Regions from separate parts of the Luteimonas salinilitoris genome, predicted to be linked through region 2. Evidence: riboswitches for the same ligand, from Rfam matches in the RefSeq annotation. Region 2 holds a riboswitch; each other region holds the start of a gene.
The links. A riboswitch is a leader RNA that binds a small molecule or an ion and turns the genes downstream of it on or off. The one in region 2 is predicted to bind cobalamin.
Positions count from the first base shown of each region.

Region 1 (3,025 bases), on a different contig from region 2:
CTGATCGGGATCGTGTGGGGGCTCTGGCACTACCCGCTGTTCGTCAACGGCCAGTATCCCGAAGATCCGCAGATGGTGTTCGCCAAAGTGGGCGTGTGCGTGCTGCTCGGCATCCTGTTCACCTGGCTCTACAACCGCAGCGGCGGGAATCTGCTCCTGGCGGTGGTCCTGCACACGGCATTGAACAACACGGTACGCGTGGTTCCGTTCACCGAGTACGCCGGACTCGGCATGATGGCGCTGCTGTTGGTGCTGGTGATCGTCGATCGGATGTGGCGTCGGCGCGGGCCGGCCTCGACCGGGAGCAACCCGGCGGAACCCTCGGACATCGAACCTTCCTGAACTCCTGATTTCTACAAAAAGGGCGTTTATTCTTCCTATACTCCCGCCCGCCACGACATCAGCAGCCCGCCGAGCTTCTCTTCGGCTTCGTGCGCGATCTTCAGCATCGCCGGCTCGCCGCGGCGGCGCACGGGCATCAGCGAACGGCTGTGGGTGATGAAGGCCGCGCCGTCGGGCGTCAGGCCCCAGCGGCTCAAAAATTCCTCGAACATGCCGGACAGGCCATCCGACGCCTCAGCCGCAGTCGCAGCCGCAGTCGCAGTCGCAGTCGCAGTCGCAGTCGCGCAGAAGGCTTGACGGCGCCGGCCGGCGGGCGTAATTTGCCCTTGCCGAAGGTTTTCATCTCTTCATCCAGATGAAAAGATGAAATTAAAAGGGAAGCTGGTGCGGATCTTCCGATCCAATTCCGGCGCTGCCCCGCAGCGGTGTGTGGAAACGAACGCTGTCGTCCTCCAAGACGCCGGCGATTAGGCGAGCCCAGCTGTTGCAGGAGCGGCTTTAGCCGCGAGCTTTTCCGGTTGCGACGACCGACAAAGCGCTCGCGGCTAAAGCCGCTCCCACAAAAAAGCCAAGCTCAAGTCCACGAGCCCGAAACCTGCCCCGGCCGGAGCGCGAAAGCGCGTTCCGCCTGACCTGGAACTTCCGCAGGGAAGTGGCCGGAGCCGATGCCGTGCCTTGCGCGCGGCGTTTTCTCCTGCGCCTTCCTCACGCAGTTCCGGCTCGCCCGCGGGGGCGAAGGTCGCTGGCGTGGCGGGCGGTTCGCATTCGCGTGCGGACGAACGGCGCGCGGTTCCTTCGTTCCTCAAACGCCAACGCATCGAGGAAACGCAAAAAATGAGCATCGTCACCAACCTGGGCTTTCCGCGCATCGGCGCCAAACGCGAGCTGAAACGAGCGCTGGAAGCCTACTGGCGCGGAGAGTCAGGTGCCGAACAGCTGCAAGCCGTCGCACGCGAGTTGCGCCATCGCCACTGGCAACTGCAGAAAGCCGCCGGCGCCGACATCGTGCCCTGCAACGATTTTTCCCTGTACGACCACGTGCTGGACACCGCGTTCTGGCTGGACGCGATTCCAGATGCATACCGCAAACTCGCCGACCGCGATCCGCTGGCCGGCTATTTCGCGCTGGCGCGCGGCGCGCAGAAGGACGGCATCGATCTGCGCGCGCTGGAAATGACCAAATGGTTCGACACCAACTATCATTACCTGGTGCCGGAGCTGCATGCCAGGCAAAGCTTCCGACTGCGCGGCGACAAGCCAGTTGTCGAGTTCCTCGAAGCCAAGGCGCTGGGTTACGACGCGCGGCCGGTGCTGCTGGGGCCGGTGAGCTTCCTGCTGCTGTCCAAGGCCACCGACGGCAGCGACCGGCTGGCGTTGCTCGACCGGCTGCTGCCGGTGTATGCGGAGCTGCTCGCCAAGCTGAAGGCTGCGGGCGCTGACTGGGCGCAGATCGACGAGCCCTGCCTGGTCCTGGACCAGGACAACGACGACCATGCCGCTTATCGCAAAGCATACGATGCGCTCGCCGGCGCCGATCGCCCCAAGCTGCTGCTGACGACCTATTTCGGCGCGCTCGGCGACAATCTCGCGCTGGTGGCCTCGCTGCCGGTCGACGGCCTGCACGTCGACCTGGTGCGCGCTCCCGAACAGCTCGAGGCGGTACTCGACGCGCTGCAACCGGCACAGGTGTTGTCGCTGGGCCTGGTCGACGGCCGCAACGTCTGGCGCACGGACCTGGATCGTGCGCTGGCGTTGGCGCAGTTCGCGCGGGCGCGCATCGGCAGCGAACGCCTGCAGACCGCGCCTTCGTGCTGGTTGCTGCATGTGCCGATCGATGTGACGTTGGAGACGGCGCTGCCCCCCGACCTGCATGCCTGGTTGGCGTTCGCGCGACAGAAGGTGGAAGAGCTGCGCGTTCTGGCCGATGCGCTCAACGGCCTGGTGTCGACGCGCTCGACGTTGGAAGTGGCGCGCGATCGCCTGGACACGCGCCGCCGATCGAAGAAAGTGCATCGTCCTGAAGTCGCCGCACGCCTCGCCGGTCTCGACGCCGCTGCCACGAAACGCACTTCCGCTTACGAACAGCGCCGCGACACGCAGCAGCTACGCCTCGGCCTGCCGCCGTTCCCGACCACCACTATCGGTTCATTCCCGCAGACGCATGAGGTGCGCGAGGCGCGCGCGCGCAACAAGTCCGGGCGCTTGTCCGATGCCGACTACGATCGATTCATCGCCGTAGAAACCGAGAAGTGCGTGCGCTTCCAGGAACAGATCGGAATCGACGTGCTGGTGCACGGCGAGTTCGAGCGCAACGACATGGTCGAATACTTCGGTGAGCAACTCGACGGCTTCGCCTTCACCAGGCTGGGCTGGGTGCAGAGCTATGGCTCGCGCTGCGTCAAGCCGCCGATCATCTTCGGCGACGTGCAGCGACCCGCGCCGATGACGGTGCGCTGGTCGCAATACGCGCAGTCGCTCACCGACCGGCCGATGAAAGGCATGCTGACCGGGCCGGTGACGGTGTTGCAGTGGTCGTTCGTGCGCGACGACCAGCCGCGCGCGGCCACCTGCCGGCAGATCGCGCTGGCCTTGCGCGACGAGGTGCGCGACCTGGAGGCCGCCGGCATCGGCGTGATCCAGATCGACGAGCCGGCGCTGCGCGAAGGCCTGCCGCTGCGGCGCG
Region 1 is NZ_JBFWIB010000008.1:4,413-7,437, forward strand. Features, by position in the region: gene AB5T46_RS12720 (CPBP family intramembrane glutamic endopeptidase) at 1-342, shown strand, start outside; gene AB5T46_RS12725 (aminoglycoside phosphotransferase family protein) at 378-554, opposite strand; cobalamin riboswitch at 658-959, shown strand; gene metE (5-methyltetrahydropteroyltriglutamate--homocysteine S-methyltransferase) at 1,177-3,025, shown strand, end outside.
Region 1: another riboswitch for cobalamin. It lies ahead of metE (5-methyltetrahydropteroyltriglutamate--homocysteine S-methyltransferase); the one in region 2 lies ahead of btuB (TonB-dependent vitamin B12 receptor).

Region 2 (3,025 bases):
GCTGTACGAGGGCGACACCCTGATCGGCGTGTTCGACCTCGACAGCCCGCGGACGGCGCGCTTCGATGCCGACGACCAGGCCGGACTGGAAACCATCGCCCGGATCTGGTTGGAGTCGCTGCGATGACCGCACCCAAGATGCGCAACATCGGTCCGAAGTCCGCCGCCTGGCTGCGCCAGGTGGGACTGCGCACGCGCGAGGACCTGGAGGCGGCCGGCCCGGTCGACGCCTACATGCGCGTGCGCCGCGCCGGTTTCCGCCCCAGCCTCAACCTGCTCTACGCACTCGAGGGCGCGCTGCTCGACTGCCATTGGCAGGAGGTGCCCGAGGCCCGCCGCCAGCAGCTGGTCGAGGCCGCCGAGGCCGCGATCGCCGACCTGCCGCCGCCGCGCGGCCGCCCCGCGGCGGGGCCGGTGACGACCACCGTCCATCAGGAAGACGCTCCGGCCCCACCTGATTTTCCGGCGACCGACGACGACGATTGAGACGCCTCGGCCATGACTCATGGCCGATCACGCCCGATGTTGCCTCCCGTGTGCGTGCTCGCGGCGCTGCGTTTCCGAAGGCGGCGGGCACGCAACGTGTGTGTTCGTAGAAGCGCGCCATGCGCGCGATGCCGCGCCAGGCAGCCTTCTCCGTTGCGGCGAGACGAAGCCCGTCGCCATGGGCGGTGCCAATCAATCGCCAAGCCCGTCACGATGGACCTCATCTTCGGCTTGGGGTGCGGGCTATTCACTGACACCGCCCGTGGCGACGGGGCTGGCTTCGTCGCAGCGGAAAGGATTGCCTGGCGCGGCACCGCCCCGCATCGCGTACAATCGGCCCGCTTCAGGTGACCCGACGGCAGCCGCCGCCGGGTTGAAACGGGAAGCCGGTGACGCCCTCGCGGCCAGTCCGGCGCTGCCCCCGCAACGGTAAGCGAGTCAGGCGTCGCAATCGCCACTGTGCCGGTTCCGGATTCCGGAACGCATGCATGGGAAGGCGCGATCGCCGGAACCGGCAAGCATTTGCCGCCGGTTCGCCCGCAAGCCCGGAGACCGGCCTGAAGCAGGGGAACCTTCCCCTGACCGGTTGCCGATGCGGAGGGCGTCGTGGCAGCGATGCCGACGCCTGCCGTCCGCTTCCGCCGCCTCCCTTCTCCTCGCGCAGCTCCACCGGGCCCGCGCGTCGCCGCGCGTGCCTTCACCGCTACCGCGTGCGTGGGTGCGCGCGATGGAGAATGTACATGCAGTACCGGATCCTCACCCTGGCCCTCGCGGCCGCGCTCGCGCCGCTGCCGGCGCTCGCCGCCCCCGCGGCCACCGACCTCGACGAGGTCATCGTCACCGCCACCCGCACGAAGATCGCGCTGGCCGACAGCCTGGTACCGGCGCAGGTGATCGACCGCGCCGAGATCGAGCGCAGCCAGGCCGTCTCCCTGCCCGACCTGCTGCGCGGCCGCGCCGGCATCAACCTGGTCAACAGCGGCGGTGCCGGCAAGCAGAGTTCGCTGTTCATGCGCGGCGCCGGCTCCAACCAGGTGCTGGTGCTGATCGACGGCGTGCGCATCGGCTCGGCCACCGCCGGCCTGCCGGCGCTGCAGGACATCCCGGTGGCGCAGATCGACCGCATCGAGATCGTGCGCGGGCCGCACTCGAGCCTGTACGGCGCCGACGCGATCGGCGGCGTGATCCAGATCTTCACCCGCCGCGACAGCGGTCCGCCACGGCCGCGCTTCCACGCCGGTATCGGCAGCCACGGCCTGCGCGAAGCCGGCGCCGGCATCGGTGGCGGCAGCGAACGCGCCTGGTTCGGCGCCGATGTCGCCTACCAGCGCACCGACGGCATCGATGCCTGCCGCGGCACGCTGGCGGGTTTCGGCGCCGGCTGCTTCGCCGAGGAGCCCGACCGCGACGGCTACCGCAACCTCTCGGCCAGCCTTCGTGGCGGCGTCACGTTCTCCGATGCGTGGACGCTGGACGGAGTGGCGCTGCGCGCCGAAGGCGACAATCACTACGACGGCACCTGGGCCAACCATTCCGAGACCGTGCAGCAGGTGATCGGCGCCAAGCTCCGCTTCGAGCCGTCGGACACGCTGGCGCTGCAGGCCGGCCTCGGCCGCAGCGAGGACCGCACCGACGACTACCTCGACGGCGACTTCGTCGCCCATCTGCGCACCCGCCGCGAGCAGGCCTCGCTGCAGGCCGACATCACCCTGGCCGCGGAGCAGGTGCTGAGCGTCGGCGCCGACTGGCTCGACGACCGTATTGCCGGCAGCACCGAATACGACCTCGCCAGCCGCGACAACATCGGCGTGTTCGCCCTCTGGCAGGGCGACTTCGGCGCGCAGCAGTGGCAGGCCAGCGTGCGCAACGACGACAACGAGCAGTTCGGCAGCCACGCCACCGGCAGCCTCGCCTGGGGCCTGGCCTTCGGCCCGGACCTGCGGCTGACCGCCAGCTACGCCACCGGCTTCCGCGCGCCGAGCTTCAACGATCTGTATTTCCCGTTCTCGGGCAATCCGGATCTCGATCCGGAGCAGTCGGACAACCTCAACCTCGGTATCGCCCAGGCCCGCGCCGGCTGGAGCTGGTCGCTCGACCTGTACCAGAACCGCGTCGACGACCTGATCAACTACGACGCCACGATCTTCCGGCCGGTGAACGTCGACGAGGCGCGCCTGCGCGGCGCGGAGCTGACCTTCGCCACCGCGCTGGCGGGCTGGGACGTGTCGGCGCAGCTGAGCCACGTCGATCCGCGCAACCGCAGCGACGGCGCCAACCATGGACGCCTTTTGGCACGGCGCGCGCGCAACACCGGCCGCATCGACCTGGACCGCGCATTCGGCGCATTCCGCTTCGGCATGACGCTCAACGGCGCCGGACATCGCTTTGACGATGCCGCCAACACCACGCGCCTGGGCGGCCACGCCACCACGGACCTGCGCTTCGAGTACGCGTTCCATCCGGACTGGACGCTGCAGGCGCGCGCGAGCAACGTCTTCGATCGCGCGTACGAGACCGTCGCCTGGTACAACCAGCCGGG
Region 2 is NZ_JBFWIB010000005.1:41,317-44,341, forward strand. Features, by position in the region: gene AB5T46_RS09990 (GAF domain-containing protein) at 1-127, shown strand, start outside; gene AB5T46_RS09995 (TfoX/Sxy family protein) at 124-486, shown strand; cobalamin riboswitch at 815-1,061, shown strand; gene btuB (TonB-dependent vitamin B12 receptor) at 1,221-3,025, shown strand, end outside.

Region 3 (3,025 bases), on a different contig from region 2:
CCCGCGCGCGTCGCGCAACAGCGCCAGGCCATGCGCCTCCATCGCGAAGAATCCCGCCGGCGCATTGCGGCGACGCTTGGCGATCGCGGCGCGACCGTCGGCCAGCACCAGCGGGTGCAGGCCATCGCCGAAGGCATCGAGACGGGTGCGCAGGTCCGCGTCCATGCCGCGATTGTCGCCTGCGGGGCCCGGAGGCGCCGCGCGCCGCAGACAGCCGGTGGCCTCCGAGTACCGGCGCGGCCTCGCGGATGTGCCGCCGATCGACGCCCCGGCGCGCGACAGCGGCGACGGGTACCATCTGCGCCTGCCTTCGGGAGCCCGATCCTGAGAACGGTCCGCACCACCCGCTATGTCACGCCGCTGCGCGAGGGCGGCTCGCTGCCCGCGGTGATCGAGGCCGACGACGAGGGCATGTACGTGCTCAAGTTCCGTGGCGCCGGCCAGGGCCCCAGGGCGCTGGTGGCGGAACTGATCGCCGGCGAACTCGCGCGCGCGCTCGGGCTTCCGGTCCCTGAAATAGTGAAGATCACGCTGGATCCGGAGCTCGCCCGGACCGAGGGCGATCCGGAGATCCAGGCGCTGATCCGCGCCAGCGCCGGGCTCAACCTCGGCCTGGACTACCTGCCCGGCGCGATCGCCTTCGACCCCGTCGCCGACCGGCCCGACAGCGATCTCGCCTCGGCCATCGTCTGGTTCGACGCCTATGTCAGCAACGTCGACCGCACCGCGCGCAATCCGAACCTGATGATCTGGCATCGCCGGCTGATGCTGATCGACCATGGCGCCGCGCTGTACTTCCACCACGACTGGGACAATGCGGAGAAGGCCGCCGCCAGCCCGTTCCGGATGATCGCCGACCACGTGCTGCTGCCTTTCGCGGACTCGCTGGAGGCGGCCGACGCACGCATGACGGCGGCACTGGACGAGACGCTGATCCGGCGAGCGGTCGACCTGGTGCCGGACGACTGGCTGGACGAGACCGCGGAGGCGGCGACGGCGCAATCGCGTCGCGACGGCTACATCGAGCACCTGTGCCGGCGCCTGCAGGCGCGGCACGTCTTCGTGGAGGAGGCCCTGCGTGCACGCGCATCTGTATGACTATGCGGTGATCCGCGCCGTGCCGCGGGTCGAGCGCGAGGAGTTCGTCAACGTCGGCGTGCTGCTGTCCTGCCCCGCACTCGGCTTCCTCGACGCCGCTGTCGCGCTCGAACCGGCACGGTTGCGCACGCTGGACCCGACCATCGACGTCGACGCCCTGCGCCGCCACCTCGACGCGATCGTGGCGGTCTGTCGCGGCGGCCCGGACAGCGGCCCGATCGGACAGCTGCCGCCGCGCGCGCGCTTCCACTCGCTGACCGCCCGGCGCAGCGCCGTCATCCAGATGTCGCCCGTACACACCGGCCAATGCGCCGCCGATCCCGCCAGCACCCTTCGACACCTGATGCAGCGCATGGTGCTGCCGCCCGCACCGGCGGACGGCAACGGGCGCTGAAGCGGATTCGCGGCGCGATGCGCATGGGCGAGCGATTGGCTGGCTGCGGACCGAACCCGCGCGCGCTTCGGCGGCGCACCCGCGTGGACACGCCGGCAGCTGATGCGGCTGCACGATGTGCACCACATTTGGTGTTGACGGAACATGGCGCCCCCACTATCTTGTGGTCGTCGGTTCCGGCGGTCGCTACCCGCCGGATGAAAACGGGAAGCCGGTGACGCCTTCGGGCCAGTCCGGCACTGCCCCGCAGCGGTAATTGGGAACGACCCCGCCACACAGCACTGAGGCACGGCCTCGGGAAGCGGCGGGCTAGGAACAGAGCAGGAACGAGTAGAGAGGAACGAGGAACGAGTAACAGCTGAAAGCGGGTCGTCTTGGCCTTTACTCGTTCCTCGTTCCTCTTCACTCGTTCCTCGCTCCACGCCCATGAGTCCGAAGACCTGCCGACAGCCGCGCGAAGCACGACGCGCGGTGCCGGCTGCGGAATCTCCGGGGGGAGATGGCTGGCGAAGCAGACGCGCGACCGTCCGTCACCGGATGCGGTCGCGACCGCTGCGACGCCGCTTTCCCATCCTGCGACGAGACCGCTCGCCCGAGGGGGCGAGGCCGCGACGACGTCATCGCCGTCGCGCGCCCGTGTCCTCCGCCGCCTGCGCGGGTCAGGCGGCTGTGCGTCCCGCATGGAGAACACCGAAATGAACCAGAGCGACGCCGTCGTTACCGCCGATCGGGCCGCCGCGCAGCAGGATCCTTCTTTCCTGCTGACCCCGCCGCCCACCGCCACCGCCATGCACGTGACCAAGCGCAACGGCAGCCGCGAGCCGGTCGACCTCAACAAGATCGTGCGTGCCGTGCAGCGCTGCTGCGAGGGCCTGCATGCGATCGACCCGATGCGCGTGGCCACGCGCACCATCTCCGGCCTCTACGACGGCGCCAGCACCCGCGAGCTCGACGAGCTGTCGATCCGCACCGCGGCGCTGCTGACCGCCGAGGAGCCCGAGTACAGCCGCCTGGCCGCGCGCCTGCTGGCCAACGTGATCGGCAAGGAGGTGATGGGGCAGGAGATCCACGCCTTCTCGCAGTCGGTGATGCGCGGCCATGAGCTCGGCCTGATCAACGACCGCCTGCTCGACTTCGTGCAGACCAATGCGCGCAAGCTCAACGACGCCATCGACCCGGCGCTGGACATGGGCTTCGACTACTTCGGCCTGCGCACCCTGTACGACCGCTACCTGCTGCGCCATCCGCATGCACGCAAGGTGATCGAGACCCCGCAGCAGTTCTTCATGCGCATCGCCTGCGCGCTGAGCGAGGACGTGCCCGAGGCGTTGGCGCTCTATCGGCGGATGGGGCAGCTGGACTACCTGCCGAGTTCGCCGACACTGTTCAATTCCGGCACCACTCACGAGCAGCTGTCCTCATGCTTCCTGCTCGACTCGCCGCAGGACACGCTGGAGTCGATCTACCAGAAGTACGGCGACATCGCCCAGTTGTCGAAGTTCAGCGGCGGCATCGGCGTGAGCTACACCCGGG
Region 3 is NZ_JBFWIB010000006.1:43,083-46,107, forward strand. Features, by position in the region: gene AB5T46_RS11130 (fructosamine kinase family protein) at 1-165, opposite strand, end outside; gene AB5T46_RS11135 (HipA family kinase) at 325-1,098, shown strand; gene AB5T46_RS11140 (DUF3037 domain-containing protein) at 1,079-1,492, shown strand; cobalamin riboswitch at 1,647-1,954, shown strand; gene AB5T46_RS11145 (ribonucleoside-diphosphate reductase subunit alpha) at 2,188-3,025, shown strand, end outside.
Region 3: another riboswitch for cobalamin. It lies ahead of AB5T46_RS11145 (ribonucleoside-diphosphate reductase subunit alpha); the one in region 2 lies ahead of btuB (TonB-dependent vitamin B12 receptor).